One region of the Vreelandella profundi genome, then DNA from elsewhere that is predicted to be linked to it. Evidence: predicted binding sites of a transcription regulator. Region 1 holds the regulator's gene; the other holds the start of a gene.

What was found. Region 1 encodes sigma-54, which starts transcription at its own class of promoters, with help from an activator protein. Its sites were predicted from a motif close to TGGCACNNNNNTTGCTNT; they were not measured.
Region 2: a site for sigma-54 is predicted at 8,392-8,409, ahead of urtA (urea ABC transporter substrate-binding protein). Genes of this name have one in related genera too.

The regions. Positions count from the first base shown of each region.
Region 1 covers NZ_CP077941.1:1,335,194-1,350,847, forward strand. The annotation lists gene yjgA (ribosome biogenesis factor YjgA) at 1-292, opposite strand, end outside; gene pmbA (metalloprotease PmbA) at 402-1,742, shown strand; gene KUO20_RS06125 (HPr family phosphocarrier protein) at 1,756-2,025, opposite strand; gene rapZ (RNase adapter RapZ) at 2,071-3,003, opposite strand; gene KUO20_RS06135 (PTS sugar transporter subunit IIA) at 3,066-3,536, opposite strand; gene hpf (ribosome hibernation-promoting factor, HPF/YfiA family) at 3,541-3,849, opposite strand; gene KUO20_RS06145 (RNA polymerase factor sigma-54) at 3,996-5,408, opposite strand; gene lptB (LPS export ABC transporter ATP-binding protein) at 5,532-6,281, opposite strand; gene lptA (lipopolysaccharide transport periplasmic protein LptA) at 6,293-6,784, opposite strand; gene lptC (LPS export ABC transporter periplasmic protein LptC) at 6,796-7,365, opposite strand; gene KUO20_RS06165 (KdsC family phosphatase) at 7,366-7,908, opposite strand; gene KUO20_RS06170 (KpsF/GutQ family sugar-phosphate isomerase) at 7,956-8,942, opposite strand; gene KUO20_RS06175 (ATP-binding cassette domain-containing protein) at 9,219-10,031, shown strand; gene mlaE (lipid asymmetry maintenance ABC transporter permease subunit MlaE) at 10,116-10,916, shown strand; gene mlaD (outer membrane lipid asymmetry maintenance protein MlaD) at 10,933-11,397, shown strand; gene KUO20_RS06190 (MlaC/ttg2D family ABC transporter substrate-binding protein) at 11,503-12,114, shown strand; gene KUO20_RS06195 (STAS domain-containing protein) at 12,111-12,449, shown strand; gene KUO20_RS06200 (BolA family protein) at 12,543-12,794, shown strand; gene murA (UDP-N-acetylglucosamine 1-carboxyvinyltransferase) at 12,805-14,067, shown strand; gene hisG (ATP phosphoribosyltransferase) at 14,086-14,739, shown strand; gene hisD (histidinol dehydrogenase) at 14,753-15,654, shown strand, end outside.
Region 2 covers NZ_CP077941.1:3,367,624-3,383,277, reverse strand. The annotation lists gene KUO20_RS15475 (DUF481 domain-containing protein) at 1-166, opposite strand, end outside; gene KUO20_RS15470 (ATP-binding protein) at 309-1,988, shown strand; gene KUO20_RS15465 (response regulator) at 2,108-2,845, shown strand; gene KUO20_RS15460 (CitMHS family transporter) at 3,324-4,652, shown strand; gene KUO20_RS15455 (Bug family tripartite tricarboxylate transporter substrate binding protein) at 4,926-5,924, shown strand; gene KUO20_RS15450 (tripartite tricarboxylate transporter TctB family protein) at 6,072-6,554, shown strand; gene KUO20_RS15445 (tripartite tricarboxylate transporter permease) at 6,607-8,100, shown strand; gene urtA (urea ABC transporter substrate-binding protein) at 8,608-9,897, shown strand; gene urtB (urea ABC transporter permease subunit UrtB) at 9,985-11,595, shown strand; gene urtC (urea ABC transporter permease subunit UrtC) at 11,599-12,762, shown strand; gene urtD (urea ABC transporter ATP-binding protein UrtD) at 12,759-13,595, shown strand; gene urtE (urea ABC transporter ATP-binding subunit UrtE) at 13,595-14,305, shown strand; gene KUO20_RS15415 (hypothetical protein) at 14,465-14,809, shown strand; gene KUO20_RS15410 (copper chaperone PCu(A)C) at 14,937-15,377, shown strand; gene KUO20_RS15405 (SCO family protein) at 15,405-15,654, shown strand, end outside.

The DNA of each region.
Region 1 (15,654 bases):
GATCAATGGAATCGAATACGCCTTGAATAGCAGTGAGATCTTCTTTACGAATTAATTTGCCAACGTACTGCATATGACGTCGGCGACCTTCATGAGAACGAATGCGCGCGGTCTCTTCAATTGCGCGCAGCATATCGTCAGAGAGGGGGAAGCGGGCTCGTTCCGCTGGTCGCATAGCGATCAATGTTTCCCCAAGTGCCTGTAAGGCATGCATTTCGCGTTTGAGTTGCGACTTGCTAGGGCGTTCTTCCTGTTCTTCTACTTCAACTGGATCGGGACGTTGCTTACGCATAATATGACTCACAGACAAGATTCGTTGCGGCATTATACCAGCTGCGAGTACAACATTGATTCGCCGAAGACAATTCTATTGAGAGAGATTCGGTGAAAAAGGAGGCCATATGGCACAGGCATTTGATGCATCCGCGCAGCAGTCGCTACTCACCGCGCGGGCCGAAGAGGCGCTAGCGTTGGCAAAACGCATGGGCGCAGATGCCGCCGAAGTGGGCGCAAGCGTTGATCAGGGTATGGGCGTGAGCGTGCGTTTGGGCGAAGTTGAGACGGTTGAGCTCTCCCGCGACCAGGGTATTGCCGTGACGCTTTACGTAGGACAGCGTAAGGGTAGCGCTTCATCTACAGATGCCAGTAGCGCGTCGATTCAGGCCGCCGTAGAGAAAGCGTTGGCGATTGCTCGATATACCGGTGAAGACCCCGCCGCAGGGTTAGCCGATGCGTCGCTGATGGCAAGCGAGCAGCCCGATTTAAAAGTGCACTATCCTTGGGCGCTAACCACAGATGAAGCGATTGAATTAGCGCTTGCCTGCGAGCAGGCAGGGCGTGACGTGGAAGGAATTTCTCAGTCGGATGGCGCCTCGCTGTCCAGCGGTGAAGGGGTGCGTGTTTATGCCAACAGCCATGGCTTTTTAGGCACTCAAAAAGGCAGCAGCCATTCACTCTCGTGCATGCTGATTGCCCAAGATGCCGGCGGCATGCAGCGTGACTACGACTATACCTCTGCGCGCGACCCCAAAGCGCTGCGTGACCCCGCTGACGTAGGGCGTGAAGCAGCCGCACGCACGCTGCGTAGGCTGGGTGCTCAGCGTCCGCCCACTGGGACCTTTCCGGTGTTATTTGATCCGTCGTTATCCGGTGGTTTGATCGGGCATCTGTTGGGCGGTATCGCCGGTGGTGCGCTCTATCGCCAGTCGTCTTTTTTATGTGATCGGCTTGGTACTGCGCTCTTTCCCGACTGGTTTAGTCTTGAAGAGCGGCCCATGGAAGTGGGCGCTACCGCGAGCTCACCGTTTGATGGCGAAGGGGTGCAAACGCGCAATAATCGCTTTATCGATCAGGGGCGTATCGAAAGCTATATGCTGTCTTCCTACAGCGCTAGGCGGATGGGTATGCAGACCACGGGTAATGCCGGTGGGGCGCGCAACGTACGCCTGACTGCGCCGCTGAAGCCTCGCGAAGCGTTGCTGCAGGAGATGGGGAAAGGCATTTGGGTGACGGAGCTGATGGGCCAGGGCGTTAATGGCGTTACCGGCGATTACTCCCGTGGCGCGGCCGGCTTTTGGATCGAGAACGGTAAGGTTCAATATCCGATCGAAGAGTTCACGATTGCTGGTAACCTGGAGCGGATGTTCGCAGGCCTAGTGGGCATTGGTGATGACACCGATACCCGTGGCAGCGTGCACACGGGTAGCTGGCTGATTGATGCCATGACAGTGGCCGGTAATTAATCAGTGTAAATGGCTACTGATCTTCCTCAAAGCGAGCTTCGAACAGCGCTTGAATTGCATCAAGCGCCTGTTCTGCATCGTCGCCCTCGGCATGGATAGTTAGCTCAGTGCCGCACGGGGCGGCGAGCATTAATAGCGACATAATATTAGCGGCATCGGCAATCTGTTGCTGCTTATAGACACGTATATTAGCCGTGAACTGTTGGCCGCATTTAACGAGCTTCGTCGCCGCGCGGGCATGTAGTCCGCGTTGATTGGTGAGTGTGAGTGTTCTTTCTGGCACCCTGGTTCCTTTTCGCCGAGTGGTGTCATTAATCAATAGACGTGCTTAAGACGTTGGTGGTTGATCGCTGATCGAGGGGAGGCTGGCCAACGGCGTCGAGGGCTGTTCGCTCAGCGTATACTGCAGGCCTAGCTCGCGGTGACGCAGTTGAACTTCGCCTACACGAGCCGCTAAGCCTTTTGCAAGCTGCTCCACCATATAGACAGAGCGATGTTGACCACCGGTGCAGCCAATAGCAACGGTCATATAGCTGCGTTGGCTATCCTGATAAGCCGGTAGCCAGCGTTCAAGCCATGCCTGGATATCGTCACGCATGGCGTCCACAACGGGATAGCCTTTTAAGAAGGCAACGATGTTGGCGTCACGACCTGTCGATTGCCGCAGCGTTGGATCCCAGTAAGGATTGGGAAGGCAACGCACGTCGAAGACGAGATCAGCATCCAACGGCACCCCACGCTTGTAACCGAACGATTCAAACGTCAACGTCAGCTGGTCTCGCCGTTGATGAGCCACCTGATCAGTGATGCGGCGGCGTAGATCGTGTACTGACAGTCGCGATGTGTCGATCAATAGATCGGCCAAATCACGTATGTCGTGCAGCGTCTCTTCTTCTTTATTGATGGCCTCTTCAAGGGTCATTTCGCTATTGCGCGTCAACGGATGTCGGCGGCGTGTGGCAGAGTAACGCTCTAGAAGAATACGGGCATCAGTCGTTAAGTAGATGACTTGAAAATCAATGGTGCGCTGGCGCAACTCTTTTAATAGCGAGGGCAGACGTTCAAGAGCCCCCGGTAAGTTGCGTGCATCGATGCTGACGGCCAAATGGGCACGGTCACCCTGGTCGCGTAATTCGTCGACCAGTGATCCCAGCAGCATGACGGGAAGGTTATCAATCGCGTAGTAGCCTAGGTCTTCCAACGCTTGTAAGGCGATAGATTTGCCAGACCCAGAACGACCGCTGATGATGACCAGTTGCATAGAGTTTCTCTTCGCGTTAATCCAACGGCTTAAATGGGGGCTTGGTGATCAGTGATCGCCGTTTAATCCGCTGAATGCTCACGAATTTTAGCGGTAATGAGATCAAGTAGTTCGCGCTGACTGCCTGCTTTGCGTAGCTGCTGGCGAGTATCCGCATCATTCATGACGGTGGCTACTTGGCCTAACAAAGAGAGGTGTGTGTCGTCCGCTTGTTCCGGTACCAGAAGTACAAACACTAGATCAACGGGGTCGCCGTCAATAGCATCAAAATCAATCGCTTCTGAGAGCTTTAAAAAACCAGCAATAGGCGTAGAACAGTGAGGGCTGCGGGCATGGGGAATAGCCACGCCGTTGCCAATTCCTGTACTACCTAGGCGCTCTCGGCCGATTAATCGGCTGAACACTTCTTGGCTATCGAGGCTGGGCGTATTTTGGGCGATAAAGGTGCTGAAAAATTCCAGCACCCTTTTTTTGCTGCCCCCAGGTACGTCGAAGAGAACGCGTTCTGGGGGGAGTATGGTTTCCAACGTCATTGAATTAACGCACACCAGCGCCTTGGGCGCGGGCTTGTGCTTTTTCCTTATGTTTAACGAGTTGACGATCAATTTTGTCCGCCAGCGCATCGATAGCGGCGTACATATCACTGTCTAGGGCTTCTGCATGTAAATCAGCACCTGCTGCATGCAGTGTGCAGGCTGCCTGCTGGCGTTCTTTCTCCACCGATAGGGTGACCTGCACCGTGGTTATATTGTCGTAATGACGCTCAACACGCTCAAGCTTTTCATTAACATAGTCACGCAAGGCGTCAGTCAGTTCTACGTGATGACCAGTGATATTTACTTGCATTGACGTACTCCTTATCTATCGGGCTGTACTTAGGAACGGTACTTAGGGACTGTACTTAGTACTTAGATATGTAGCCCTTTTGATTGTAACCCTTTTTGCTCCGTTGCAAAGCCCTTGTCGAGAGTTTCGCTGAAACCTGGCAGCTCCTAGCGTAAACGGCGCCGCTCACTGGAAGAGGGAATGCCCATGGCTTCACGGTATTTGGCTACCGTGCGGCGCGCAACCTGAATGCCGCCTTCTTCTAATAACGTCACTAAGCGGCTATCCGAAAGCGGCTTGCCGGGGGCTTCTTCGTGAATCAGTTTCTTCAGGCGGGCGCGTATCGCGGTGCTGGAGTGGCTGTCGCCATCCTGGCCGCTCACCTGGCTAGAGAAAAAGTATTTCAGTTCAAACACGCCGCGCGGCGTATGAATATATTTCTGCGTTGTCACCCGTGAAATCGTTGATTCATGCATCTCAACGGCTGAGGCTATATCGGCCAAAATCAGCGGTTTCATGGATTCTTCGCCGTGTTCGAGAAAGCCGATTTGACGGGTAATGATTTCACGGCCCACTCGCAGCAGCGTGTCGTTACGACTCGAAAGGCTCTTAATTAACCAGCGCGCTTCCTGCAGGTGTTCTTTCAAAAACTGATTATCCTGACTTTTATCCGCACGCTTTATCAAACTGGCGTAGTCAGGTTGAATTCTCAGCCGAGGCAGGGCGTCCTGATTGAGTTCTAAATGCCAGCCCTCATTATCATGACGCACTACTAAATCGGGCGTGATATAGCTGTCGTTGGTCACGCCGTAAGCGCTGCCTGGGCGTGGATCTAGGCTGCGAATTAGCTGGATAACATTGGCTAGCTGCTCGTCATCGAGCCCTAAGCGGCGCTTGAGTAAGCGCATGTCATCTTTGCTGAGCGCTTCAAGAAACTGGCGCACTAGCCTGCGGGCAGGCACCAGCAGCGGCGTATCATCTGGCAGGGCAGCGAGCTGCAGCATCAAGCATTCACGCAGGTCGCGGGCAAAAATACCGGTGGGCTCGAACTGCTGCAGCTTGAGTAATGTTGTTTCCACTTCGCGCTGGCTAAGGCCATCAATACCCTGGGCGCGTAGCCCTTCACGAATATCATTAAGCGGCTGGGTCAAGTAGCCGTTGGCGTCTAGGGCGTCGATGAGACTCTCGGAAACCAGCTGCTCACGCGCGCTAAAATCGGTCATGGCGAGTTGCCACAATAGGTGGCCGTGAAGGCTCTGTTCGGCAGCCTGGCGCTCAAAATCAGGGCCCTCACTGCTGCTGCCCGTGCCGCCAAGGTCTTGATAGGTGTCCGACCAGTCGCTATCAACGGAAAGCTCGGTGGGGATGCTCTCTGACCACTCCTCCTCTTTAGGCTCGCTCACGGCCTCTTCACCGAACTCATCTTCCTGTTCCAGCATAGGGTTGGCATCTAGGGCCTGCTGAATTTCCTGGCGAAGGTCCAGAGTCGATAGCTGCAGCAGGGCGATGGCCTGCTGCAGCTGAGGTGTCATGGTCAGCTGTGTCCCAATGCGCAGTTGAAGAGAAGCTTTCATGACCATTTGAGAACCACTCGTTAATCGGAATGCTTTACCCTAGTGCGAGTGGGGGCTGGGTGCAAGTGCAATAAGCATGCCATTGGTAGTTAAAGCGTTATAAAGCGGGATTTATGGGCAAAAATAAGCCTACAGACGAAAATCTGCGCCCAGATAAACATCCCTGACTTGCTGGTTAGTGAGGATCGACGCCGGGGGGCCGCTGGCGATGATATGGCCATCGCCGACAATGTAAGCGATATCACAAATGTCCAGCGTTTCACGGACGTTATGATCGGTAATCAGAACGCCAATATGGCGCTGTTTTAGCGCGCGAATGATGGTTTTAATCTCGCCCACTGAAATGGGGTCAACCCCGGCAAAGGGCTCATCTAGCAAGATGAAGGCGGGTTCAGTTGCTAGCGAGCGGGCAATTTCTACACGGCGGCGCTCCCCGCCTGAGAGGCTCATGCCTAGATTGTCGCGAATATGGGTGATGTGGAAGTCTTCAAGCAAGGCTTCCAGGCGCTCTTCGCGGCCTGGGCGGTCGAGTTCTTTGCGCGTTTCTAATATCGCCATAATATTATCGGCAACCGATAATTTGCGAAAAATAGACGCTTCCTGGGGCAGGTAGCCAATGCCTGCCGCTGCGCGTTCATGCATCGGGGCGCGGGTTAAATCTAAGTCGTCAATGCCCACTTTGCCGGCGTCAGATTTGACCAGCCCGACAATCATATAAAACGACGTGGTTTTGCCCGCGCCGTTAGGGCCGAGTAAGCCGACGACGCTGCCTTGGGAGATTTCCAAGTTAATATCTTTAACCACTCGGCGGCGTTTGTAACTTTTCGCCAAGTGGTGGGCATATAGTGTTTTTATCGGCGCATTGTCAGCAGTTGCCATCGATTGACTCTCTATTGTTCCGGCTGAATAGTCATGCGGATACGCTGGGGCTCGCTACCGTCAACGTCTGAACGCGCTTGAATCACTTCACGGTCAATGAAATATTCAAGCCGCCCGCCGGTAAATGTGTCGTCCTGCTGGGTCAGTTCAGCTTGATCAATGAGCTCCACTCGGCGTTCGGCGACGTGATAAATAATCCGCCGAGCCCAGCCTTCCGTCGGGCCTTCTTGTCCTTCGACCTGATGGCGTAAGTAAGCACGCTCGCCGGTAGACGTTGCGCGCGAAAGCTCGCCCGCCTCATTGCGTTGAATTTCCACTCGCTCACCGCGCAGCTGCATTTCGCCCTGGCGAATATTCACATCCCCGGTGTAAACGGCGGTACCCGCGCGCTGATCAAGATCTAAGCGGTCGGCTTCCACCTCCACAGGCGCTTGGTTGGTTTGGGCTGCTGCTGATAGCGGCACTGCGAGCGCAAAAAGGGCGGTGTAGATAAGTGCTTTCATGGCGACTCCTGTTAGCGTTGTGTGGCAGGTGGATGAGTGCCGCGCACACCGTCAGATAAGCGGACCTGGCTATCGTTTAACCATGCATCCATATGTGAAGCGTTCATTTGCTGGGGCGGCTGTTGCAGTAATACCGGTGCCTCGCTCCATGCATGCTGAGTGAGACCATCATAGTGCAGTTCTTCAGTATCCAGCTGCCATCCTTCGTCTGGCGCAATCAGTCGCGCGGAGCCTGACATAACGAGGGCCTGAGTATTGGTATTAAGCGTGCCGACATCGGCACTGGCTAGCCACTGGCGCTCATCGCTGTCATACAGGGTTGCCTGAGGGCTCTCAGACCAGGTTTCCCCGCTTTGCGGCGTATGGATGAGGCGCGGTGTTTTTAGTGACTGTAAGACGTTACCGTTGTCGCCAAACAGAGTGATTTCAGCATCCTGAAGTACGTGCCCTGGCTCTTGGGCCTGCGCTTCTGGATCGATAGCGATTTTTTGAGACCCGCCAGGACCAAGCCACACCAATAGCACGCCCAGGGCGATAAAAAGCCCTGTTAATCCTAGACGTGTTTTAAGATGCTTAAGCATTTATGTGCGGCCGTGCAAGTAAGTGTCGAGCACTGCGCTCCAGTGCCCTTGGGCTTCAAGCAGAGTATCGCAAATTTCGCGTACCGCGCCGTGCCCGCCAAGCCGTTCCGTTGTCCAGTCGGCATGAGTGTGCATATAGTCCGGCGCGCTGGGAACGGTAATGCCGACACCGCAGCGCTTGATAACCGATAGATCCGGAAGATCATCGCCGCAATAGGCGACTTGTTCTAGCTCTATATCCAAACGTTGGCACAGGCCGCGCAAGGTGGCGAGCTTATCCTCACAGCCTTGAAAGACATGGTCGATACCCAGCGCCGCGGCACGCTGGCTAACCATGGGCGAATCGCGGCCAGTAATCAGCGCGACGTGGATGCCGACCCGCTTAAGCAGCTTTAGACCATGGCCATCCTGAGTATGAAAGGCTTTAATTTCGATGCCGTCAGCCTGAAAGTAAAGTCGACCATCGGTGAGTACGCCATCAACATCTAACGCCAATAGTCGAACGCGGCGGAGTCGATCAAGTAGGGCTGCAGATAGGGTCATAAAGCCTCCATTCTTTTAAGAAGTCGCTAAATCTTGCGATAAATACGTTAAATAACGCCGCTAACAAGCAAGTCATGCATATGTAAGGCACCAACCGGGCGCTGTTGTTCATCAACCACCGCGAGTGCCGTAATTCGGCCCTCTTCCATAATGCGTACCGCCTCTGCTGCTAGTATGTCGGGGCCGATACGTTTACCTGGCCGAGTCATGACATCATCAACTAAGACGTCGCGTAAGTTGTGGTATTGGTCCAGCGTGCGCCGCAGGTCGCCATCGGTATATACCCCGGCTAAGCGACCGTCACTATCAACCACGCAGGTAAAGCCTAGCCCTTGACGGGTAATCTCTAATAAGGCATCACGCAGCGGGCTGCCTAGCGGAATTTGCGGCAAGCGCGCGCCATCGTGCATAAGATCCCTCACGCGCAGCAGTAAACGTTTGCCTAAGCTGCCACCCGGATGCGAAAGAGCGAAGTCTTCAGCGGTAAAGCCTCGGGCTTCCAGCAATGCTACGGCGAGCGCATCACCCAGCGCTAGGGCGGCCGTGGTTGAGCTAGTGGGGGCAAGGTCCAGCGGGCATGCCTCGCGCTCAACGCCGCTATTTAGATGCGCATCAGCATGCTTGGCAAGCGTGGAGCCGGGCCGTCCGGTCATGCTGACCAGCGGCGTACCTAGGCGTTTCAGCAGCGGCAGAAGGGCGGTCACTTCGGCCGTTTCACCGGAGTTAGACAGCGCCAGCACAACGTCGGCACGAGTAATCATGCCCAGATCGCCGTGACTGGCTTCGCCTGGGTGAACAAAGAAGGCGGGTGTGCCGGTGCTGGCCAAGGTGGCGGCAAGCTTGCCGGCTATATGACCAGATTTACCCATGCCGGTGACCACGACGCGCCCTTGGCAGGCGAGTATAAGCTCGCAGGCGCGGTCAAAGTTTTCGTCTAACTTGGCTTGCAGGCCACCAATAGCTGCCTGCTCAATTTGCAGCGTACGTAAGGCGCTTTCGCGCAGTAGGCTGGGGGAGGCGAGAGGCTGGCGCATAGCGATATCTCTTGGCGATTGAATATATAAAGGGCGACAGCCGCTAAGAATAACATCTTGGCAGTGCTCGTAGGCAGTACTTCAGCCGCTATTGGGGCAGATGTGCGTGGGCATGCTGTGCCTGTTGATCGTAACATCGGTTAGCGTGATAGCGCTTAGTAGAGTTATAGTACGTTGTTCGATAATGTATTAGAACGCTGTTTTTTTAAATGCGGCATCGGCAAGTGGCGTATAATAGCTAGCCCTGGCCGCGTCGCGCTAAGAGTCAACTGAGCTATGACAGAGACACCCTTCATAGAAATTGAAGATCTTTATTTTTCTCGTGGCGATCACGAGATTTTTCGTGGCGTCAATATGTCGATTCCGCGGGGTAAAGTCACTGCTATCATGGGGCCCAGTGGCACCGGCAAGACAACGCTGCTTAAGCTCATAGGTGGCCAGCTGGCGCCGGATCGAGGGCGAGTCTTAATTGATGGTCAGGACGTTCATCGCCTGTCACGCAAAGCGCTGTTCACGCTACGCAAGCGCATGGGCATGCTGTTTCAAAGTGGTGCGCTCTTTTCAGATTTAGACGTGTTTGAAAATGTTGCCTTTCCGCTGCGCGTGCACACCGACTTGCCCGACACAATGGTGCGTGATCTGGTGCTGTTAAAGCTGCAGGCGGTAGGTTTGCGCGGAGCGCGTGAACTGACTCCCGCCGAGCTTTCAGGCGGAATGGCGCGGCGAGTTGCCTTGGCGCGAGCCGTCGCGCTAGACCCCGAGCTTGTTTTGTACGATGAGCCTTTCGTTGGCCAAGACCCTATTTCAATGGGCGTTTTGGTTCAGCTGATTAAGCGTCTCAATCAGGCGCTACAGCTAACCTCTGTCGTGGTCTCGCACGATATTAAAGAAACACTGAGTATTGCGGACTACCTCTATTTGATTGCTGATGGCCAAGTAGTGGCGCATGGCACGCCGCAAACGCTGGATACCAATCAGGACCCGCGGGTTAGCCAATTTGTGCATGGCGAGCCCGATGGTCCCGTGCCGTTTCACTATCCCGCTGAGGCGTTTTATCGCGATATTCTGGGGCAGGCCGCGCAACGATAATAGGCTAAGGAGCCTCTGACTAACGCCGTGTAGGCAAGCGCAATAGTTAATCAGAGGTTCCCTAAATGTATAAAGGCAGGATCAATGCAGTCAAAATTCTCAAACGGCACCGCGCGTATCACCCGACTGGGGCGCAGAGGATGCGATTTAATGGAAGCCTTAGGCCGCGCTGGGGTGTTTCTTGCCCAGTCGGCCGTTGGCGTTCCCTCGCGGGAGGGTTGGCGGCTATGGGTGCATCAAATGCACTTTGTGGGCGTGCTCTCGTTGGCTATTGTGCTGGTTTCTGGGCTGTTTATCGGCATGGTGCTCGCGCTTCAGGGTTACACCATTTTGGTGGACTTTGGCGCTGAGCAAGCGCTGGGTCAAATGGTGGCGCTGTCTCTACTGCGTGAGCTCGCGCCGGTGGTGGCCGCGCTGTTGTTTGCTGGCCGCGCCGGCTCTGCGTTGACCGCCGAAATTGGTTTAATGAAAGCCACTGAGCAGTTAACCAGTATGGAGATGATTGGCGTTGATCCACTGCGCAGAGTCGTGGCGCCACGGCTATGGGCGGGGTTTGTGTCACTGCCTATTCTGACCGTCGGGTTTAGCGTGGTGGGTATTTGGGGTGGTTATCTAGTCGGCGTTGAGTGGTTAGGCGTGTTTGAAGGCTCCTACTGGAGCAACATGCAGGCCAACGTCGCCTTCGTCAGCGATATTGGTAATGGCATGATCAAAAGCTTGGTCTTTGCCCTGGTGGTGACGTGGATTGCTGTCTTTCAGGGCTATGATCTGGTGCCTACCTCTGAAGGTATCTCTCGCGCTACCACGCGCACGGTTGTGTATTCGTCGCTTGCAGTTCTGGGGCTTGATTTTGTGATGACGGCCGTCATGTTTGGCGGCCTTTGATGGGTGGAGTCGTTTCATGAGACGTAGTAAAACCATGGAGTTTGGTGTTGGCCTGTTTATGATTGCCGGCATTTTGGGCTTGGTATTTCTCGGCTTGCGCGTCAGTGGACTAACGCTTTCAGCGCCCTCGCAGTCGTTTCAGCTGGAGGCCAACTTTGCCAATATCGGCGGGCTAAAGCCGCGTTCGCGGGTCACTATGGCGGGCGTAACGGTAGGGCGGGTAGAAAGCATTGAGCTAGACCCAGAGTGGTATGATGCCCGCGTGGTATTGAGCTTGAACAGCGAGCTTGAAGGCCAGCTGTCTAGCGACTCCATTGCTTCTATCCTAACGGCAGGTCTTTTAGGTGAGCAGTATATTGGCCTGAGCGTAGGCGGTGATCCTGACATGCTCGAAGACGGCGACTCGATTCGTGACACCCAGTCGGCGCTGGTGTTAGAAGAACTTATTCAACAATTTGTGTCCAATATGGCAAGTAGTTAATGGCAGCAAGTCGCTAAATGCCATTCTCATAGGATAACGAGTAGGGAGATTAAAGTGATGAAAAAAGTAAATAACACCGTTAGCCTTTGGCTTGTCTCAGTCACGATGCTGGTAGCAATGTCGGTGCCGTTTCAGGCGCTGGCGCAGTCTCAATCGCCCGAAGATATGATCCGTGACAATATCAGTTCGCTAATGGGGGACCTTGACGGTAGAGAAGACTACTACGCCAATAACTTGAATGAGCTTGAAGCGCTGGTGGACAGCAGCCTCGATCAAGTAGCTGACTTTCGCTATATCGGTGCTAGCGTCATGGGTAACTATTTCCGCAATGCCTCGCCAGAGCAGCGTAGCCGTTTTGCCGATGTGTTTCGTCAAACGCTGATTGACACCTATACGCGTGGATTGGTGACCTTTGATTATGACGAGCTGCGAGTGTTGGATGCTCAGCAGGCTCAGCGCTACGACGACCAGGCTAGCGTTGCCATGGAAGTGGTTGCCAACAACGGCCAAGTGTATCCCGTGAGCTATAGCCTGCGGCTGTCAGATGGCGAATGGCGAGTGGTTAATGTGATCGTCAATGGCATTAACTTAGGGCTGACGTTCCGTAACCAGTTCGACCAGGCGATGCGCGATAATAACCGCGATTATGATGCGGTCATCAATGGATGGTCGCCCGAAGTGGGCGTTGATGAGTTGGAACAAGGAGGCGATGCGTGACAGTGCTGTATTCACACACTGACGTCTCTATTAACGTAGAAAGCACGACCTTAAAGGTCGTAGGCGACGTAAACGTAGCACTGGCGGCCGATTTGGCCGCCAGTGGCGTTAAGTGGCTGAAAAGCACAGACCTAGACGCCGTGATGTTTGATTTTAGCGGCGTCGATAAAGCCAGCAGCGTTGCCATTAGCGTATTGTTTGAATGGCTGCGTATCTGCCAGCTGCGTGCCATCACGGTCGATGCGATCGATTTGTCTGAGCCCCTTAAGCGGCTAGCGTCCTTGGCTGAGTTGAACGAATTAATTGAGCATCCTGCCACGACGCTAGCCGTTTAACAGTGCGGCATCGCCAAGCGCACCGCTTTTCTTTATTATGTCGACCCGCTTACGCTCATTAATTACGATGACCCCAAAGGAGTTTTTTGCCCCATGCAACCCAACGAGGTAAAGGCACTGCTTGAATCCCGTATCGACGGATGTCAGTTTCATATCCAGGGTGAAGGCTGCAATTTTCAGGTGATTGCGGTTGGCGAAGCCTTTGACGGCCTTTCTCCGGTCAAACGTCAGCAGTTAGTTTACTCTGCGCTCAGCGACGAAATCGCTTCGGGTGCCCTTCACGCTATTAGCATCAAAACGTTTACTCCGACGCAGTGGCAAACTGCGTCGGAGAACGTTCAATAACGGCATTCCTATGGATAAATTACTCATTACCGGCAACGGGTCGGTAGATGGCGAAGTGTGGGCAAGCGGTGCTAAAAACGCAGCGCTGCCTATTCTATGTGCCAGCCTGTTGTCCGATGGCCCCGTGATTATTGGTAATCTTCCGCACCTACAAGATATTACCACCACGCTAGAGCTGCTAGGCCGTATGGGCGTCGAGCCGGTGATGGGCGAGAAGCTGAGCATACAGCTGGATGGTTCGCAGGTTACTCACTGCCACGCGCCTTATGAACTTGTTAAAAAGATGCGTGCGTCTATCCTCGTTTTAGGCCCCTTGCTTGCTCACTTTGGCAAGGCCGATGTATCGCTGCCCGGCGGCTGTGCGATTGGCTCGCGTCCGGTGGATCTACATATTCGTGGCTTGGAAGCCATGGGGGCGGAGATCCGCGTTGAAGCAGGCTATATCCGTGCGCGCGTCGATGGTCGCCTTAAGGGTGCCACTATTTATTTCGATACGGTGACGGTAACCGGCACCGAAAATCTGCTGATGGCTGCTACCTTGGCCGAAGGCAAAACGATTCTCGAAAACGCTGCCCGCGAGCCTGAAATTGTCGATTTGGCACAGTGCTTGATCAAGATGGGCGCTAAAATCAGCGGCCATGGCACTGATACCATCACTATTGAGGGTGTCGAGAAGCTACACGGCTGCGAACACGATGTGATGCCTGATCGTATCGAAACCGGTACTTTCCTGGTCGCTGCTGCTATGACCGGTGGGCGGGTAAAGGTTAAGCACACCCGTGCGGACATTCTTGACGCCGTTATCGCGAAGTTAGAAGAGGCTGGTGCCGAGGTTACCAGTGGCGATGACTGGATTGCGCTGGATATGCATGGCCAGCGTCCCAAGGCCGTTAATATTCGCACGGCGCCTTATCCTGCTTTCCCTACCGATATGCAGGCACAGTTTGTCGCTATGAATGCGGTGGCCGTCGGCAATTCTCGCGTGGTTGAGACCATTTTTGAAAATCGCTTCATGCACGTTCAAGAGCTTAATCGAATGGGCGCTAAGATCGTGTTGGAAGGTAATACGGCCTTGATTGAAGGGGTTGAAAAGCTTTCCGGCGCGCCGGTAATGGCCACCGATCTGCGTGCCTCTGCGTCGCTAGTCATTGCGGCGATGATGGCCGAGGGCGAAACGCTGGTAGATCGGATCTACCACATTGATCGTGGCTACGAATGTATCGAAGAGAAAATGCAGCTGCTGGGTGCGCGTATTCGCCGTATCCCAGGTTAAAACCGACGGGCCGAAACGATGAGTAAGCAACTGATTTTAGCCCTCTCGAAGGGCCGTATTCTTGAAGAAACGCTGCCGCTACTGGCCAATGCGGGTATCACGCCCGCAGAGGATCTAAGCAAAAGCCGCAAGCTGCTATTTGATACCAATCTGCCCGATGTAAAGCTGGTGATTTTGCGGGCGACCGACGTGCCAACTTACGTTCAGCTCGGCGCTGCCGACGTAGGTATCGCAGGTAAAGATGTGCTGCTTGAGCATGGTGCTGAAGGTCTTTATGAGCCGCTGGATCTGGATATTGCGCGCTGTAAATTGATGACAGCTGGCGTCAAGGGGCAGCTGCCTGCTCGCGCTCGGCGTCGTGTGGCGACTAAGTTTGTCAATATAGCTCGTCGCTACTATGCCGAGCAGGGAATTCAGGCTGAGGTGATCAAGCTTTACGGTGCTATGGAGCTTGCGCCCCTGATGAACCTAGCCGATGAGATTGTCGATATCGTCGATACCGGCAACACTCTGCGCGCGAACGGGATGGAACCACGTGAGTTCATTGCCCATATCAGTACGCGATTAGTGGTTAATAAAGCGGCCATGACGATGAAGCATGAGCGTATCCAGCCGCTCTTGGCGCGTTTAGAAAGCGCGGTCAAAAAGCGCCAGATAGCCCTTGCCGATTGATTTAAGGTGATCCATGAACGAGCTCACAAGCGAACAAGTTGCTGCCACGGTGTCACGCCTGTCGACCAGCGCTACTGACTTCCACCAACGTCTTGATGCTTTGCTGGACTGGGAAGGCGTGTCCGATAAAGCGGTGCAGGCACGGGTTGATGAAATTCTTGCCAGCGTGAAGCAGCATGGCGACGCTGCCGTGATCGACGCCACTAACCGTTTTGATCGCCTTTCCGCCACGCGCATGGACGAGCTGCAGCTAACACCCGAGCAGTTGAAGCACGCATATGATCACTTGCCCGCCGAGCAGCGCGATGCGCTGACGAATGCCGCGGAGCGAATTAAGCGCTATCACGAGCGTCAGAAGCCGAACTCTTGGCAGTATGAGGAAGCTGATGGCACGGTGTTAGGGCAAAAAGTGACGCCGCTTGATCGCGCCGGTATTTATGTGCCTGGCGGTAAGGCGGCTTATCCGTCGTCGGTGTTGATGAATGCCATTCCTGCTCATGTGGCGGGGGTGCGTGAAATAGTCATGGTGGTGCCCACTCCGGATGGTGTCTTAAACCAGCTGGTGCTAGCCGCAGCGCATTTGGCCGGTGTCGACTATGTGTTCACTATTGGCGGCGCTCAGGCAATCGCCGCGCTCGCGTATGGTACTGAAAGCGTGCCTAGGGTCGACAAAATTGTGGGGCCGGGCAACATTTATGTCGCGACGGCTAAGCGTGCGGTGTTTGGTCAGGTGGGCATTGATATGATCGCCGGTCCGTCGGAGATCATGGTTGTTTCCGATGGGCAAACGGACCCCGACTGGCTGGCGATGGATTTGTTTTCTCAGGCAGAGCACGATGAAGATGCTCAGGCGATATTGATTAGTTGGGATGCCGAGCACTTAGACGCCGTTGAGGCCGCAATTGAGCGATTGCT
Region 2 (15,654 bases), 1.6 Mb from region 1:
TTTTGCCAATCAGCGTTTGGCTGTCGGTGTTGCCTGAAAGGCGCGTAAAGCCGAATTCAGCATCACCGCTGAAAACCGGGGCGTCTTCTTTCGGCGCCGGTGGTGCATAGAAAGGGCTAGCATAAGCTGCGGTTAGCCAAAATGGCCAGCAGGCCAGCAAAAGCATCCATCGAGTGATCGCCACAAGGTCCCTCCTTGAGTAAGGCATTCGGCCATTATATCAGCGAACGATGACAGAAAGTGACGACGTTCAACGCCGTTTGCTGGCGCGTGTCATAATGACGATGCCACGTATTTTGAGCGTATCTATGACCATTTCTCGCCTCCGCACCTTAGCGGACCTACAGCGCTGGCGCCGTACTCGCGCCAGACGCAGCTGGTATAAACGCAGCTTTCGTCTTCAGGTAATGCTGTTGGTCGGGCTATTGCTAGCCGGCATGCTACTGGCACAGGGTACGTATCTCAATCATCGTAAGGCGGAAATTATTAGCCAGCAGATGGGCGAGCGGGCGCTGGCGGTGGCTAAAACGGTGGCGTCGATGCCGCAAATTATCAACGCGTTTGCTATTCCCGACCCGTCTTTCATTATTCAGCCGCTCGCGGAGCGCATTCGCCATGAAACGGGGGCCCGATATGTCGTGGTGGGTGACGCGCAAAGCAGGCGCTACTCGCATCCGGTGCAGGAACGGATTGGCGAGAAGATGGTGGGGGGGGACAACGATCAAGCGCTGATTTATGGTCAATTTTATGTCTCAGAGGCGACCGGCTCATTGGGCACCGCTATGCGAGGTAAAGCCCCTATCTGGGATGAAGAGGGCAATATCATTGGCGTTGTTTCCGTCGGCTTTATGATGGATCGCGTTGCTATGGATGTCGGCAGACACACCAGCTTCGGCTGGTGGCTGGTTGGGTTAATGATTTGCCTGGGGTTTGCCGGTGCTTACTGGCTGTCGCAGCATCTTAAACGAGTGATTCTGGGGCTTGAACCCTATGAAATTGCCCGCCTAGCGATGGAAAAAGAAGCCATTTTGCAATCTATTCACGAGGGGGTGCTGGCGGTTAATCGTGAGGGCCATATCACTCTGGTTAACCAGCAGGCGCGGCGCTTTCTTGATCTAGACGATGCGCATGTGCTGCTCGGGCAGCCCATTCGCGGGGTGGTGCCGAATTCTCGATTATTAGAAGTCCTCAAGCACGGCGAGCAGGAATTTGATCAGGAGATGTGGCTGGGCGATCACCCGGTGGTAGTGAACCGCGTGCCGATTCTGCATGAGGGTGAGATCGAAGGCGCGGTGGCGACCTTTCGTAGCCGTCGCGAGATCATTGACCTGTCTCAAGCACTGACCCAGGCCAGCCGTGACGTGGATATGCTGCGCGCTCAGGCGCATGAGTTTTCCAATAAGCTTTACACTATTTCGGGCTTGCTGCAGTTAAAGCGCACCGACGAGGCGCTGGCGCTGATCCACCAAGAAACCAAGCGTACCCAGGCGCAGATGAGCTTTTTAATGCGCCATGTGGCTGACGCCGTGCTTAGTGGCACGCTACTGGGTAAACTCACCCGAGCGCGGGAGCTGGGCGTGGCGCTGGAAATCGACTCGCAAAGTTCGCTTTCTTGCCCGCTCACCCCTACTGGGCAAGAAGTCATGATGAGTGTGGTCGGCAATCTGTTAGATAACGCCTGCCACGCCGCGCTTAATGGGCCGAGTAAGGAGCCTAAAGTGCGCCTGTTCTTCACTGATCTAGGCGAGCAGCTGCTGATTGAGGTGGAAGATAACGGCCCAGGCGTGCCCGCTGAACTCGCAGAGTCGATTTTCCAAGACGGCTTTTCAACCAAAAGCGGCAAGCATCAGGGCATTGGCTTAGCGCTCGTCGCAAGGCTGTGTCGTCAAAACGGAGGCGCGGTGACGCTAGAGGAAAGTGAGCTTGAGGGCGCGTGTTTTATCGCCGTGCTAGACCGCTCGCTGTGCGCCGCTTCCCGCACCGTATGAACGCAGCACTTTGTTGCTCTAGCGAGCTGATCGGCGCAAACGGCAACACCGGCGCCTGTTACCATCGCCACTACATATTGCCACTACAACAATGATGAAACATTGCTAGGGGAAAACGCATGTCTGCCAAGCAATACGGCATCTTGGTCATCGAAGATGATTTTCGCATTGCCGATATCCATAAAGCCTTTATTGAGCAAAGCGACGGCTTTTATGTTGTCGGTATGGCGCGCAATGGCAGTGAGGCTAAAGCGCTGATGGCCCAGCATGCCAATGATATTCATCTGATTTTGCTGGATGCCTACTTACCCGATGTAGAAGGGCTGGAGCTTTTATGGGCCATTCGGCGTGACTATGTGCATGTGGATATCGTGATGGTAACGGCTGCTCGTGAGGTGGAAACGATTAGCGAGGCGCTGCGCGGCGGCGTCTTTGATTATCTGATTAAGCCGATTGAAGCCGCCCGGATGAGCCAGATGCTCATTCGCTTTCGCCGTGAGCGCGAAGTGCTGGCCAACTACGCAGAGCTGAGTCAGGATGAATTGGACCACGTGCTAGCGCGAGTACAGCCCAGCGGAGCGGGACGTTCGACGCAGAAAGCACGCGTGCTTCCCAAGGGGATTGATCGCCTAACCCTGCGTGCGGTGGTGGCCGCGCTTCAGGCATCATCTCAGCCCCAGGCTGCGATGCAGGTGGCGCGGGAGATGGGCACTAGCCGCTCGACGGCGCGCCGCTATTTAGAGTTTTTGGTCTCGGTGCAGCTGGTAAACGCCGAGCTAGGCTACGGCGATGTCGGCAGGCCCGAGCGCCGATATCGTTTGGTCGGTGACGCCTTGCCTTGGTGTGAAGAGGAATAGCATTACAAGAAAGGACGATGCCGCGTGAGCAAAATGCACACAACGCTCAAAACGAACTTTTTGTTCATTATGTTCATAACGTTGAGAGGCGTTGCACCAATCCTTTAATGTGCGCCCAGCACGCCAGCATAGTAATAATTTCTTCACAAGAAGAGCGCCATGATAGTCAGAATCCCTGACATTAAGGCGTTTGAGAGGGTCTGGACTGCCTCCGATGTTCCTGACTGGACCTAGTGTCACCCTGAAGGTGAATGCGTAGGATCCTTCCCATTTCAGCCAATTTCTAACGTTAGTCATTCCCTTGGGCGGGGAGAATACCCCGACTCAGTTATTAGGCAACCAACGCTTGTCGCTATGCCCTCAATGGGTCTGAGCGCGATGCGGCTCGTCGCTAAGTCTATTGAGACCTAAGGCGGGCGCGTGTTCGGCGTTGCTAGGGATGATTAAGCTTAAGAATTAAAGAAAAGGTTAATGACGAATGAGCTTAAGTGTCATTGGTTTTATCACCATCATCGTTATCGTCGGCCTGCTTATTAGTGGGCGCGTTTCTCCTCTGGTAGCCATGGTTATTCCGCCGGTCATTGCAGCCTTTGCGGCAGGCTTTGGTGCGACGGATCTAGGCGAGTTTTTTAGCGCGGGGCTAAGCTCCGTGATGAATGTCGCAGTAATGTTCATTTTCGCCATTATTTTCTTTGGAATCATGCAGGACACGGGGCTGTTCGAGCCGGTGATCAATAAGATGATCGCCTTATCGAGAGGCAACATTATTACCGTCGCTCTGATTACCGTGCTCATTGCCATGGTGGCACAGCTAGATGGCTCCGGTGCCTCCACTTTCCTGATTACTATACCGGCACTGTTGCCGCTCTATTTGCGGCTACGCATGAATCCTTACTTGCTGCTGCTGCTTATCGCCGGTTCTGCTTCCATAGTAAATATGGTGCCGTGGGGCGGGCCATTGGGGCGAGTGGCATCGGTACTGGATTTAGATGTCACCGAATTGTGGTATCCGCTGATTCAGATCCAGGCCATCGGCGTGGTGTTAATGCTGGCGCTGGCGATTTTTATGGGCATTCTGGAAAAGCGCAGAATTTTAAGAACCTACGGCACCCTGCAGCCTAGTCAGGAGCATGGAGAAGGGCCACTGACCCAGGGCGTCGTCTCAAATGACGTCGATCCCAGCCTGCAGCGCCCGAAGCTGATCTGGCTTAATGCCATCATCGCTCTTGCCGTCATCACGATTCTGGTTGCCGGTATATTGCCTGCGGGTTTGGCGTTTTTACTGGGTGTCTCTGTGGCGCTGCTGGTGAACTATCGCACGCCTAAAGAGCAGATGGCGCGCATTCAAGCGCATGCGCCGGGCGCCTTAACCATGGCCTCTATCATTATCTCCGCTGGCCTGTTCCTGGGGGTTTTGAACGGCACGGGCATGTTAAATGCCATCGCCAATGATGTGGTGACGGTGCTGCCGAGCGCTTTCTCCGACTACCTGCATATCATCATTGGGGTGCTGGGTGTGCCGTTAGACTTGCTGCTTAGCACGGATGCCTACTACTTCGCCCTGTTCCCCGTGGTAGAGCAAATCGGCCTTTCCTTTGATATCGACTCCTATTCGACGGCCTATGCCATGATCATTGGTAACATCGTGGGCACTTTCGTATCTCCCTTGGCTCCCGCCGTATGGCTGGCGCTAGGGCTATCAGGTCTTGAGATGCACAAGCACTTGCGCTACTCGTTCTTCTGGATGTGGGGGTTGAGTATCGTGCTGTTGATGTGTGCTGTTTTGCTTGGCGTAATAGCCGTTTGATTCAATGATGCCTCACAGCTAAGCTGAATTTTGGGCATTGTTAGCAATAGGCGGCGGTGTATTCTGAAAGATGCGCCGCCGCCACGTTAATGAGCGATGAATGCGCTTGAACACAATGAACAAAATGCCCATAAAGAACTTTTTGTCTTTTATGCGCACAAGCTTGTCGGTCAGGGGCACGGTCTTCTAACGTTCGCGGCGTGTCATCACATAATAAGACAATTATTTATACCAATACCCATACAACAACACTGAGATATGGAGAACGCCATCATGACCTCGCTTACTCTCAAGCGCTTATCTGTATTTGCTTTACCGCTAGCCGCATTTGCTGGAATGACGAGCGCCGCACAGGCGCAAGAGTGGGCGCCAAGCCGCTCGATTGAATTCGTCGCGCCAGCTAATCCGGGTGGTGGTTGGGACACGCTTGCCCGCACCATGTCGCGGGTGATCCAGCAAGAAGAGCTGGCTGACGAAAGCTTTGCCGCGATCAACGTACCCGGCGGCGGCGGCGCTGTTGCATGGGCGCAAGTGGCTCGCGACACCGGCAACCCGCACAAGCTGTTTGCAACCAGCCCGCCGATGATTCTGGTACCGCTGGCTGGCGCCTCACGCTATGACCACACCGACTTTACCCCTATCGCTAGGATTAATACCGACTACTCGATCATTCTGGTGGCGGCGGACTCTGAGTATCAGACCCTTGAAGATCTGCTCAATGCGCTGAAAGAAGACCCCAGCTTGAGCGTTGGCGGCGGCAGTGCGCCTGGCTCCATGGATCATATTGCGATTGCAGGCTTGGCCTCAGCGGCCGGTATAGAAGCCTCTGCCGTTAATTACATTCCTTTCTCAGGTGGCGGCGATGCCATGACCAACCTGATGGGCGGCCATATCGAAGCCGTGGTCGGTGGCGCTGGTGAAGCGGTTGGCCAGCTTGGTGAAGGAAGCCAGCTTCGTGCGCTGGGTGTCTCCTCTGAAGAGCGCCTGGGTGGCGGTTTGAGTGAAGTGCCTACCTATCAAGAGCAGGGCTTTGACTATACCTTCGATATCTGGCGCGGCATCATGGGCACGCCGGATATGCCGGAAGAAGCCGTGGCTTACTACGAAGATCTGTTCGCTGAAATGCTTGAAACCGACGCCTGGCGTGAAGCGAGCGACCAGCTGGGCTGGATCGACGCCTACCAAGACAGCGAAGAATTTGGTGCCTTCCTGGATCAGCAGCAAGAGCAGTTCAGCGACGTGCTGGGCGAACTTGGCTTGCTGCGCCAGTAATCCTACTACCGTATAACCCGGCCGCCTAAGTGCGGCTGGGGCACGCCTGTTGTTAATCACTTGTTTTTAACCACCTGTTCTTAAAGACCGTGGCTAAAGCGGGTTGTTAACGACAGTCGGTGCGTTGGCTCCTTCGGAGAGATTCCTATGACTCGTTTAAACACCAATCAGTGGTTAGCGCTGATATTGGCGCTACTGGCTGTCGCCTACATCGCGATGGCATGGCAAATCCCAACCTTCCCGTTACCGCGGCCGGTCGATTCTGACCTGTTTCCCAAAGTATTGGGGTTTTCGTTATTGATCCTGTCGGGTTTTCTGTTCTTTGAGAAGCCTACGCCGATTGCCGGTGCTGATGACATTGATCAAGAGGCACAGCAAGGGCCGCTGCTATTAACGCCCTGGGCACGCATCATCGTGACCTCGCTGGCGATTGCCGCCTATGCGTTTTTACTGGTGCCGATTGGCTTTGTGCTCGCCTCGACGCTGCTCTGCGTGGGCTTAACGGCTTACTACGGCTACCGTCGCCATACGGTTAACCTCGCGACATCGCTGGGGGTAGTGCTAGCGCTCTATCTCACCATGACGCGAGTGATGGATGTCTATCTACCCACTGGCGTGCTGCCTTTCTAAACCAGCCGTTTAGCCGAAATTAAGCTAGCAGGTCTTTAAGAGAGTAATTCCCATGGATGCCTTCAATAATCTGATGTACGGCTTTGGCATCGCGCTTGAGCCGATGAATATCGCTTACGTGTTTGCTGGCGTATTTGCCGGCACTATTATCGGTATGCTGCCGGGCCTAGGCCCTATTAGCGCGCTTGCCCTTATGATTCCTATCACCTTTTCCATGGAGCCTTCTTCAGGCTTAATCTTAATGGCAGGGGTGTATTACGGTGCTATCTTCGGCGGCTCTACGTCATCGATTTTGCTCAACGCTCCGGGCGTGGCGGGCACCGTGGCGACCTCGTTTGACGGTTATCCGATGGCCAAGAAAGGCCTGGCGGGTAAAGCGCTGGCCATTGCGGCCTATTCGTCATTCGTAGGCGGCACGGTGTCGGTTATTTTCCTGATGCTCGTCGCACCGCTGTTATCGAAAGTGGCCGTCAGCTTTGGCCCTTCTGAGTACTTTGCGCTTATGGTGTTAGGCTTAACCGCCGTGGTTTCGCTGTCGGATAAGTCACTGGTCAAAGGACTGATTGCCGCCGTGGTTGGGGTGATTATCTCGATTGTGGGTATCGATATGCAGACCGGTACCGAACGTTTCACCTTCGGGTCGATTCAATTGCTGGACGGTATCGACTTCCTGGTCGTAGCGCTGGGTATTTTCGCGCTTGCTGAGGTGTTTTACATGCTGCTGCGCGGCGGCGGTGGCAAAGAAGCGCCGCGCAATGCGATTGGCTCGCTGAAGCTGACCCGCAGTGAAGTAAAAGAGATCGCAGGTCCGGTTGGCCGCAGCTCGGTGCTGGGTTTCTTTACCGGCGTACTGCCGGGTGCGGGCGCAACCATCGGCTCATTTTTGGGCTACAGCATGGAAAAGCGTATTGCTAAAGATGGCCACACCTTTGGGCAGGGCAATATCAAGGGCGTTGCGGCGCCAGAAGCGGCCAATAACGCTGCCTGTACCGGCTCCTTTGTACCGCTATTAACGCTAGGTGTGCCGGGCTCGGGCACTACCGCGGTTCTACTCGGCGCACTGCTGGTAATGGGCGTTAACCCCGGCCCTATGATGCTTGAACAGCGTCCGGACGTGTTCTGGGGCGTGGTCGCCAGTATGTATATCGGCAATATCTTCCTGCTGGCACTTAACCTGCCGCTGATTCCCTATATCGCCAAAATTCTCGATATGCCCCGGCCATTGCTGTTATCGCTCATCCTAATCTTCTGCATGATCGGCGTTTACGGTATGAGCTTCAGCGTGTTTGATCTGCTGCTGCTGTTGGGCTTTGGCTTGGTTGGCCTGGGAATGCGCCTGTTTGGTTTCCCGGCGGCGCCGCTAATCCTGGCGCTGATTTTGGGTAATATCATGGAAGAGTCCATGCGCCGTGCGCTGCAAATCTCGGGTGGCGATTGGACAACGTTCATCGATAAGCCGATTTCGCTGGGGCTGCTGCTGGTAGCCTTACTGTCGCTTGGCTTACCGCTACTGAAAAAACGTCGCAAGAAAAGTGCCGCTGCGTAACTCATTAGCGGTACGTTTTGGATGATTAATAAGGAGCCTTGGGGATACCCAGGCTCCTTTTTTGTATCTCACGCTTTTGTCGCCTTTGTAACCAGGCAGTGAGCCTAGAGTTTCTGTTGCGCAGCGTCGCCCGCCAAGTGCCTGGTTGGTGCACAGGTTTTTATTGGTGCATTGATAGAGTGCTTAAGGTTAGATGTGATGCTTCATTTTGGTGCGTTGGGTTAGCCTATGGTTTTTTAGAATATCAATAAGTGATTGAATAGATAGCTATAAAAAAGTGTTGTGCCAATCTGGCGCATCCCTTGCAAGTGTTAATGGCTCGTGGACGTATTAGGGGAACTAACACAACGGCCCTGAATGCGAAGCCAATTAACAAGCCCCACACATAAGGGGTGCAAGGAGGTTCAAGTGATCACATTGCCATACAACACAAGCGCTCGCTCGACACACCTGAGCGCAATCCGCTCTCCTGGTCGCTTTGCGCTCGCCTTGCTCACCGCTGCTGTGATGGGCGCCAGCGCTCCGGCCATCGCTCAAGACGCTGATCAGAGCGAAGATCCGATTAAGGTCGGCATTTTACACTCGCTCTCCGGCACTATGGCGATCAGTGAGACCGTTCTTAAAGACACCGTCGAAATGTTGATTGAGCAGCAGAACGAAGCGGGTGGCCTGCTGGGTCGTCAGCTAGAGGCTGTTGTTGTCGATCCCGCTTCTAACTGGCCGCTATTTGCTGAACGCGCCCGTGAGCTGCTGGCCCAGGAAGAGGTTGACGTTATATTCGGTAACTGGACCTCGGTTTCACGTAAAGCGGTGCTGCCTGTCGTGGAAGAACTCAACGGCCTGCTGTTCTATCCGGTGCAGTATGAAGGTGAAGAGTCCTCAGAAAACGTCTTTTACACCGGCGCAGCGCCTAACCAGCAGGCGATTCCTGCCGTTGAGTATCTAATCAACGAAGTGGGCATCGAGCGCTTCGCGCTGATCGGCACCGACTACGTGTATCCGCGCACGACCAATCGCATTCTTGAGGCGTTTCTCAAAGATGAGTATGGCATCGCCGACGAAGACATCATGGTCAACTACACGCCATTCGGCCATTCCGATTGGCAGAATATTGTGTCTGAGCTGAGCCGTTTCGGTGAAGAGGGCAAGCGCACCGCCGTCATCTCGACGATTAATGGCGATGCCAACGTGCCGTTTTACACCGAGCTTGCTAACCAGGGCATCGACGCTGCCGATATTCCGGTCATCGCCTTCTCCGTGGGCGAACAGGAACTTACCGGTATCGATACGAGCCCGCTGGTGGGGCATTTAGCCGCTTGGAACTACTTCATGAGCGTCGATAATGATGACAACTATGACTTTATCGATGCCTGGATCGACTACACCGGCGACGAAGAGGCGGTGACGAATGACCCGATGGAAGCGCACTACATTGGTTTTAACATGTGGGCAGAAGCGGTTCGTAAAGCAGGCACCACCGATGTCGACAGCGTAAAAGATGCGATTATTGGCGTGACGGTGCCGAATCTATCCGGCGGCTATGCGGCGATGATGCCCAACCATCACATCACCAAGCCGGTGCTGATTGGTGAAATTCAGGATAACGGCCAGTTTGATATTGTCTGGCAGACGCCGTCTACCGTGGCCGGCGATGCTTGGTCGGATTACCTACCCGGTTCGCGTGACCTGATTGCCGATTGGCGCAAGCCGATGGAATGCGGCAACTTTAACGTCGTGAACGGCTCGTGCGGCGGCAGTACCGCCGTAGAAGAAGCCGAAGCGGCCCTCGCAGAATAACGATGATTTCCCTCTACGCCTGACTGAAAAGTGAGGCGTAGAGGAGCACGCTACCTTTCCCTCTCAGATAACCAAAGGAAGAACCCCATGAGGCGTTTCCTTTCCTTAGGGCTACTGTGCCTGCTGTTGTTGAGCATCACAGTCACCTCGCAAGCCCAAACGAGTTCTACCGCTAACGCTGACGCCGTCGCCCTTGAGCTGCTAGAAGCGCTGGACGTTGAATCATATAGCGACAAAGGCGACGCCATCACCGCGATTTTGCAAAGCGATGATGAGCGCGCCCGCGATTGGCTGCAGGCGCTATTGGATGGCCGCTTACAGAGTACCGACGATGGCAGAATAGTGCTGGTGCTCGACAATAGCGGCCGCGAGTGGCCGGTTGCCGATGTACTAGCGGGCGAAGCGCTGGGCCAGATGTCGCGCCGCGACTTAGATCGTATCGGCATAAATAACGCGCTGCGCAATCAGCTGCGTAGCGCCATCGCCGTGGTTGACCTTTACTCGCCTAACGTTGAGCGTCGCCGCCGCTCGGCAGAACGGCTGTTGGGCGAAGTGGACGAAACGCTGGCTGAGCCGCTCAGTGAACTGATTGCCGACGAGCAGGATAGTCAGGTTGCCCGCAGACTTTCCCAAGCGTTAGCGATCTACCAAGTGGAAAGCGGTGAGCTGGCGGGCGTTGAAGCGCTGCGTGGCAGTTTGCATCCTCGCGCACGAGTCGCGCTAAGCCGCGCCGTGAACGGGGATGATCCTATTGTGGCAGACGCAGCGGCGAGCGCTTTGGGCAGCATTGAACAAAATCTCAAGATTAATCGTGGCTTGGAAACTCTCTACTTTGGCTTAAGTCTCGGCTCGGTGCTGGTGCTGGCAGCGATAGGCCTGGCGATTACCTTTGGCGTCATGGGCGTAATCAATATGGCCCACGGTGAACTGATGATGCTGGGCGCTTATACCACCTGGGGAATGCAGCAGCTGCTGCCCGGCCAGCCTGGGTTGGCGCTGATTCTGTCTATTCCTGCGGGCTTTATGGTCGCAGCGTTAGCGGGAATTGCTATCGAGCGTGGCGTTATTCAGTTTTTGAAAGGCCGTCCGCTGGAAACTCTGCTAGCGACCTTTGGTATCAGCCTGATTCTGCAGCAGCTGGTGCGCACCGTTATTTCGCCGCTTAACCGCACGGTGATTACGCCGGAATGGATGAGTGGCTCGCTGGTGATTAACGATGCGCTGTCACTCACGCTTAACCGTATGGTGGTGCTGGGGTTTGCGCTGGTGGTGTTTGCGGCGCTGATGCTGATTATGCGCCGCACACGGCTAGGGCTTGATGTGCGTGCCGTGACGCAAAACAGGACCATGGCCCGCTCGATGGGTATTCGCGCTACCCGTGTCGATATTATGACCTTCGCGCTCGGTTCGGGCGTGGCCGGCCTGGCCGGTGTCGCGCTTTCCCAGTTAACCAACGTTGGCCCTAACCTGGGGCAAAACTACATCATCGACTCCTTTATGGTGGTGGTGTTTGGCGGCGTCGGCAACCTGTGGGGAACGCTGGTGGCGGGCCTCTCGCTGGGGATTATTAATCAGGTGTTAGAGCCTTGGGCGGGCGCAGTGCTGGCCAAAATTATCGTCTTGGTCTTTATCATCCTATTCATTCAAAAACGCCCGCGTGGACTCTTCCCGCAGAAGGGCCGGGCTGCGGAGGGCTAAGCGATGTCATTAACGACCGAATCATCGACCAATTTTTGGCTAATTCGCCCATTCGGCGAGCGCTCTACGCAGATTTTCCTAGCGGTGCTATTGGCAGCGCTAGTGCTGGTGACGCTGCTGCACGTGGCGGTGCCGCCGGAGAATCCACTGCATGTGGGGGCGTATACAGTCAATTTGTTCGGTAAGTACCTAAGCTACGCGCTGCTAGCGGTGGCGGTGGATTTAGTGTGGGGCTATCTGGGTATTTTGAGCCTGGGGCACGGCGCCTTTTTTGCCATTGGCGGGTATGCCATGGGCATGTACCTGATGCGCCAAATAGGTGATCGGGGTACCTACGGCCACCCGGTGCTGCCGGACTTCATGGTGTTCTTAAACTGGGACAGCCTGCCGTGGTTCTGGCAGGGCTTCGACATGGCCTGGTTTGCCTTTGCCATGGTGCTGTTGGCACCGGGGCTGCTGGCGTTAGTGTTTGGCTTCCTGGCGTTTCGCTCGCGGGTGACCGGGGTGTACCTGTCGATCATTACCCAGGCGCTGACGTTTGCCTTAATGCTGGCGTTCTTTCGCAATGAGATGGGGTTTGGCGGCAACAATGGCTTAACCGACTTCCGCGAGCTGCTGGGATACAACCTGCGCAGTAACGATACGCGCCTGGGCCTGTTTATCGCCACCGGGGTTGCGCTGGCGCTGGGTTATATTCTGTGCCGCGCCATAGTGACCAGCAAGCTGGGCCGGGTCAGTATCGCCACGCGTGATGCCGAAGCACGTACGCGCTTTCTTGGCTATCGAGTCGAACGCTTTCAGCTGTTTGTGTTCGTGGTGTCGGCGATGTTGGCAGGCTTGGCGGGAGCGCTGTATGTGCCGCAGGTGGGGATCATTAATCCCAGCGAGTTCTCGCCGATTTTCTCCATTGAGATTGTGCTGTGGGTGGCTTTAGGCGGTCGCGCCACGCTTTATGGCGCGGTGATTGGCGCTATTTTAGTCAACTACGCCAAAACGTTTTTTACCGGCGTCATGCCGGATGCGTGGCTGTTTGCGCTAGGGGGGATGTTCGTACTGGTCACGGTATTTCTGCCCAAGGGTGTGGCGGGGCTGTTTCGCCATATCAAGCGGCGTAAGCGCGACGATAATACCGCCAAACCCACCACGCCCAAGGAGGCTTCCGCATGAGCTTGCTGCAATCGCTAACTCAGCGTGATCGGGTGTTCGACTTTATGGCACCGCAGGATTCACCGGTGGACGTGCGCCATGGCCCTATCCTGTATATGGAGGATGTCACCGTTAGCTTCGATGGCTTTAAAGCGATCAATAACCTTAATTTGACCATTGATGATGGCGAGCTGCGCTGCATTATCGGCCCTAACGGCGCAGGTAAAACCACCATGATGGATATTATCACCGGTAAAACTCGCCCTAATAGCGGCAGCGTTTGGTTTGGCAGCCGCCATAACCTGCTTAATATGAACGAGCCCGATATCGCAAGCTTAGGCATTGGTCGCAAGTTTCAAAAGCCCACGGTGTTTGAAGCGCTCTCGGTATTTGAAAACCTGGAGCTTGCCATGTCGGCGGATAAGCGAATTTTCCCCACGCTCACCGCCCGCATGACCGGTGAGATTAAAGACCGCATCGATGAAGTGCTGGAAACCATCGGCTTGACGGCGCTACGCCACCAGCCCGCGGGTATCCTTTCCCACGGCCAGAAGCAGTGGCTAGAGATCGGTATGCTATTAATGCAGCGCCCGCGCTTACTGCTCGTGGACGAGCCGGTCGCCGGCATGACCGAGCAAGAGATGGAGCGCACCGCTGAACTGCTCACGGGGCTTGCTGGCAAGCAGTCCGTGGTCGTCGTGGAGCACGATATGGGGTTTGTGCGCTCGATTGCACGCCAAGTCACCGTATTGCATCAGGGCAGCGTGCTGGCGGAAGGCACCATGGATCAGGTATCCAGCGACCCCAAGGTGATCGAGGTGTATTTGGGTGCTGATGACGAGGAGGCCGCCTGATGCTAGCCATTGAAAAGCTCAACCAGTTTTATGGCGAAAGCCACACTCTTTGGGACCTGGATCTTGAGGTGCCCGCCGGCCAGTGTACCTGCGTGATGGGCCGCAACGGCGTGGGTAAAACCACGCTATTAAAAGCAGTAATGGGCGAAGTGGCGGTTAAGAGCGGCGCGTTACGCTACACAGGCGGAGATGCAGGTGAGATTGATCTGACGCAAAAAGCCGTTGAACAACGCTCACGGCTGGGAATCGGTTACGTGCCCCAGGGCCGGCAGATTTTTCCACTACTCACCGTGGAAGAGAACCTGCGCACCGGCTTAGCTGCGCGCCGGGACGGGCTGAAGAAAATCCCCGAACGGATATACGAACTGTTCCCCGTGCTGAAAGAAATGAAACACCGCCGTGGCGGCGACCTTTCCGGTGGCCAGCAGCAGCAGCTGGCGATTGGCCGGGCGCTGGTGATTGAACCCCAGCTGCTGATTTTGGATGAGCCGGGGGAGGGCATTCAGCCCAATATCGTCGCCCAGATTGGCCAGGTCATTCGTCAGCTGATTAACGAGGATGGTTTGACGGTGCTACTGGTCGAACAGAAGCTGCCTTTTGCGCGCAAGTACGCCGACCGCTTCGTGATTATGGACCGCGGCCGTCCGGTTGCCAAAGGCGAGATCAGTGAGCTTTCTAACGAGCTTATTAAGCAGCACCTGACGGTATAGCATGCTCAACGAGGCCTTTGAAATAGTCTAGTAGCGCTCCATTGGGTGTGGCAGATTGGCGCAATTGGCCACTCTCAATGGATAAATGGGTCTGCAACCGCTAGAGTCATTGTCAACGACGTTAACCTCAATGTGGACTACTGCTAAGAAAGCTCACCTATGCGTAAAAACCGTCCTTTCATACTGCTTGTCGCCATTCCCCTTACCGCCATCCTCATTTTGGGCGGGCTCATTTTTGGTAGTCAGGCGATGTCTGATCAAAAGCAAGAAGGGGATATTCAGCGAGCATTAGCGACGGCGACATCGCTTGAGACGCCTGGTGACGTCGAGCTTCAGTATTTGCAGAGTGTTAACTACGGCTACGGTGTGTGCGGCTTATACAAAACGCCGTCAGCAGAAAAAGGCTTTGCGCCCTTCTTTTATGACACGACTAACCACGACCTCGTGCTCGATATTAATTCGCGTCGATATAAGTCGAACTGTGCGCTTGGCTCTCTGTGTTAATAGCGCTTCTTTACTAACGCCTGATTAGTCCCATGACAGCGTCCGCTGCGTTGTCGAATAGTGTCTCATCAGGTGGCTTAACACTTTTCTGTCTACAACTTAACGTTAACAATAAGGGGAAGTTAAAATGCTAAACGTGCGTACTAAAGCAGTGTGGGGGCTCTTAGCGTTAGCGCTGTCGGCAGGCAGCGTGCAGGCTGCTGAACCTGAAGTCACCGACGCGAGGCTGAGTCTATTGCCCGGCGACTTACCCGGTGCCGGCTACTTTAATATTACCAATACAAGTGATGAACCGCTCACCTTGGTGGGCGCAGAAAGCGCTGCGTTTCATATGACCGAAATGCACGTTAGCACCACTGAAAATGATATGGCGCGCATGGAGTCTGTTGAAAAAGTCGACGTCGCGCCTGGTGAGAGCTTTGCCTTTGCTCCCAAAGGTTATCATCTTATGTTCATGCACAGAGCTGAGCCGTTGGAGCAAGGCGACGAAGTGGATGTGCTGCTTCACTTTGAAAATCAGCCAGAGCTGCCGGTTACCTTCACCGTCGTTGCTCCCGGATCAATGTAAGACAGTTCTTGCGGTGGATGTTTAGCTATGATTAAAAGGCTATGTTTGTTTATCGGGCTATTGTTGCTAGTAGGATGTAGCGACGAAAGTTGGCGCACTAACGACGTTTCCGACATGCTGCCGGAACTCGATTTTGATTTAGTCAATGAAGATAGCGAGACCGTCGATGAAACGGCCTATGCCGATAAAGCCACGCTGGTTTACTTTGGCTTTACGAACTGCCCTGATGTTTGCCCTATCATGCTTTCAACCGTTGCATCAGCCATACGGCAATTGG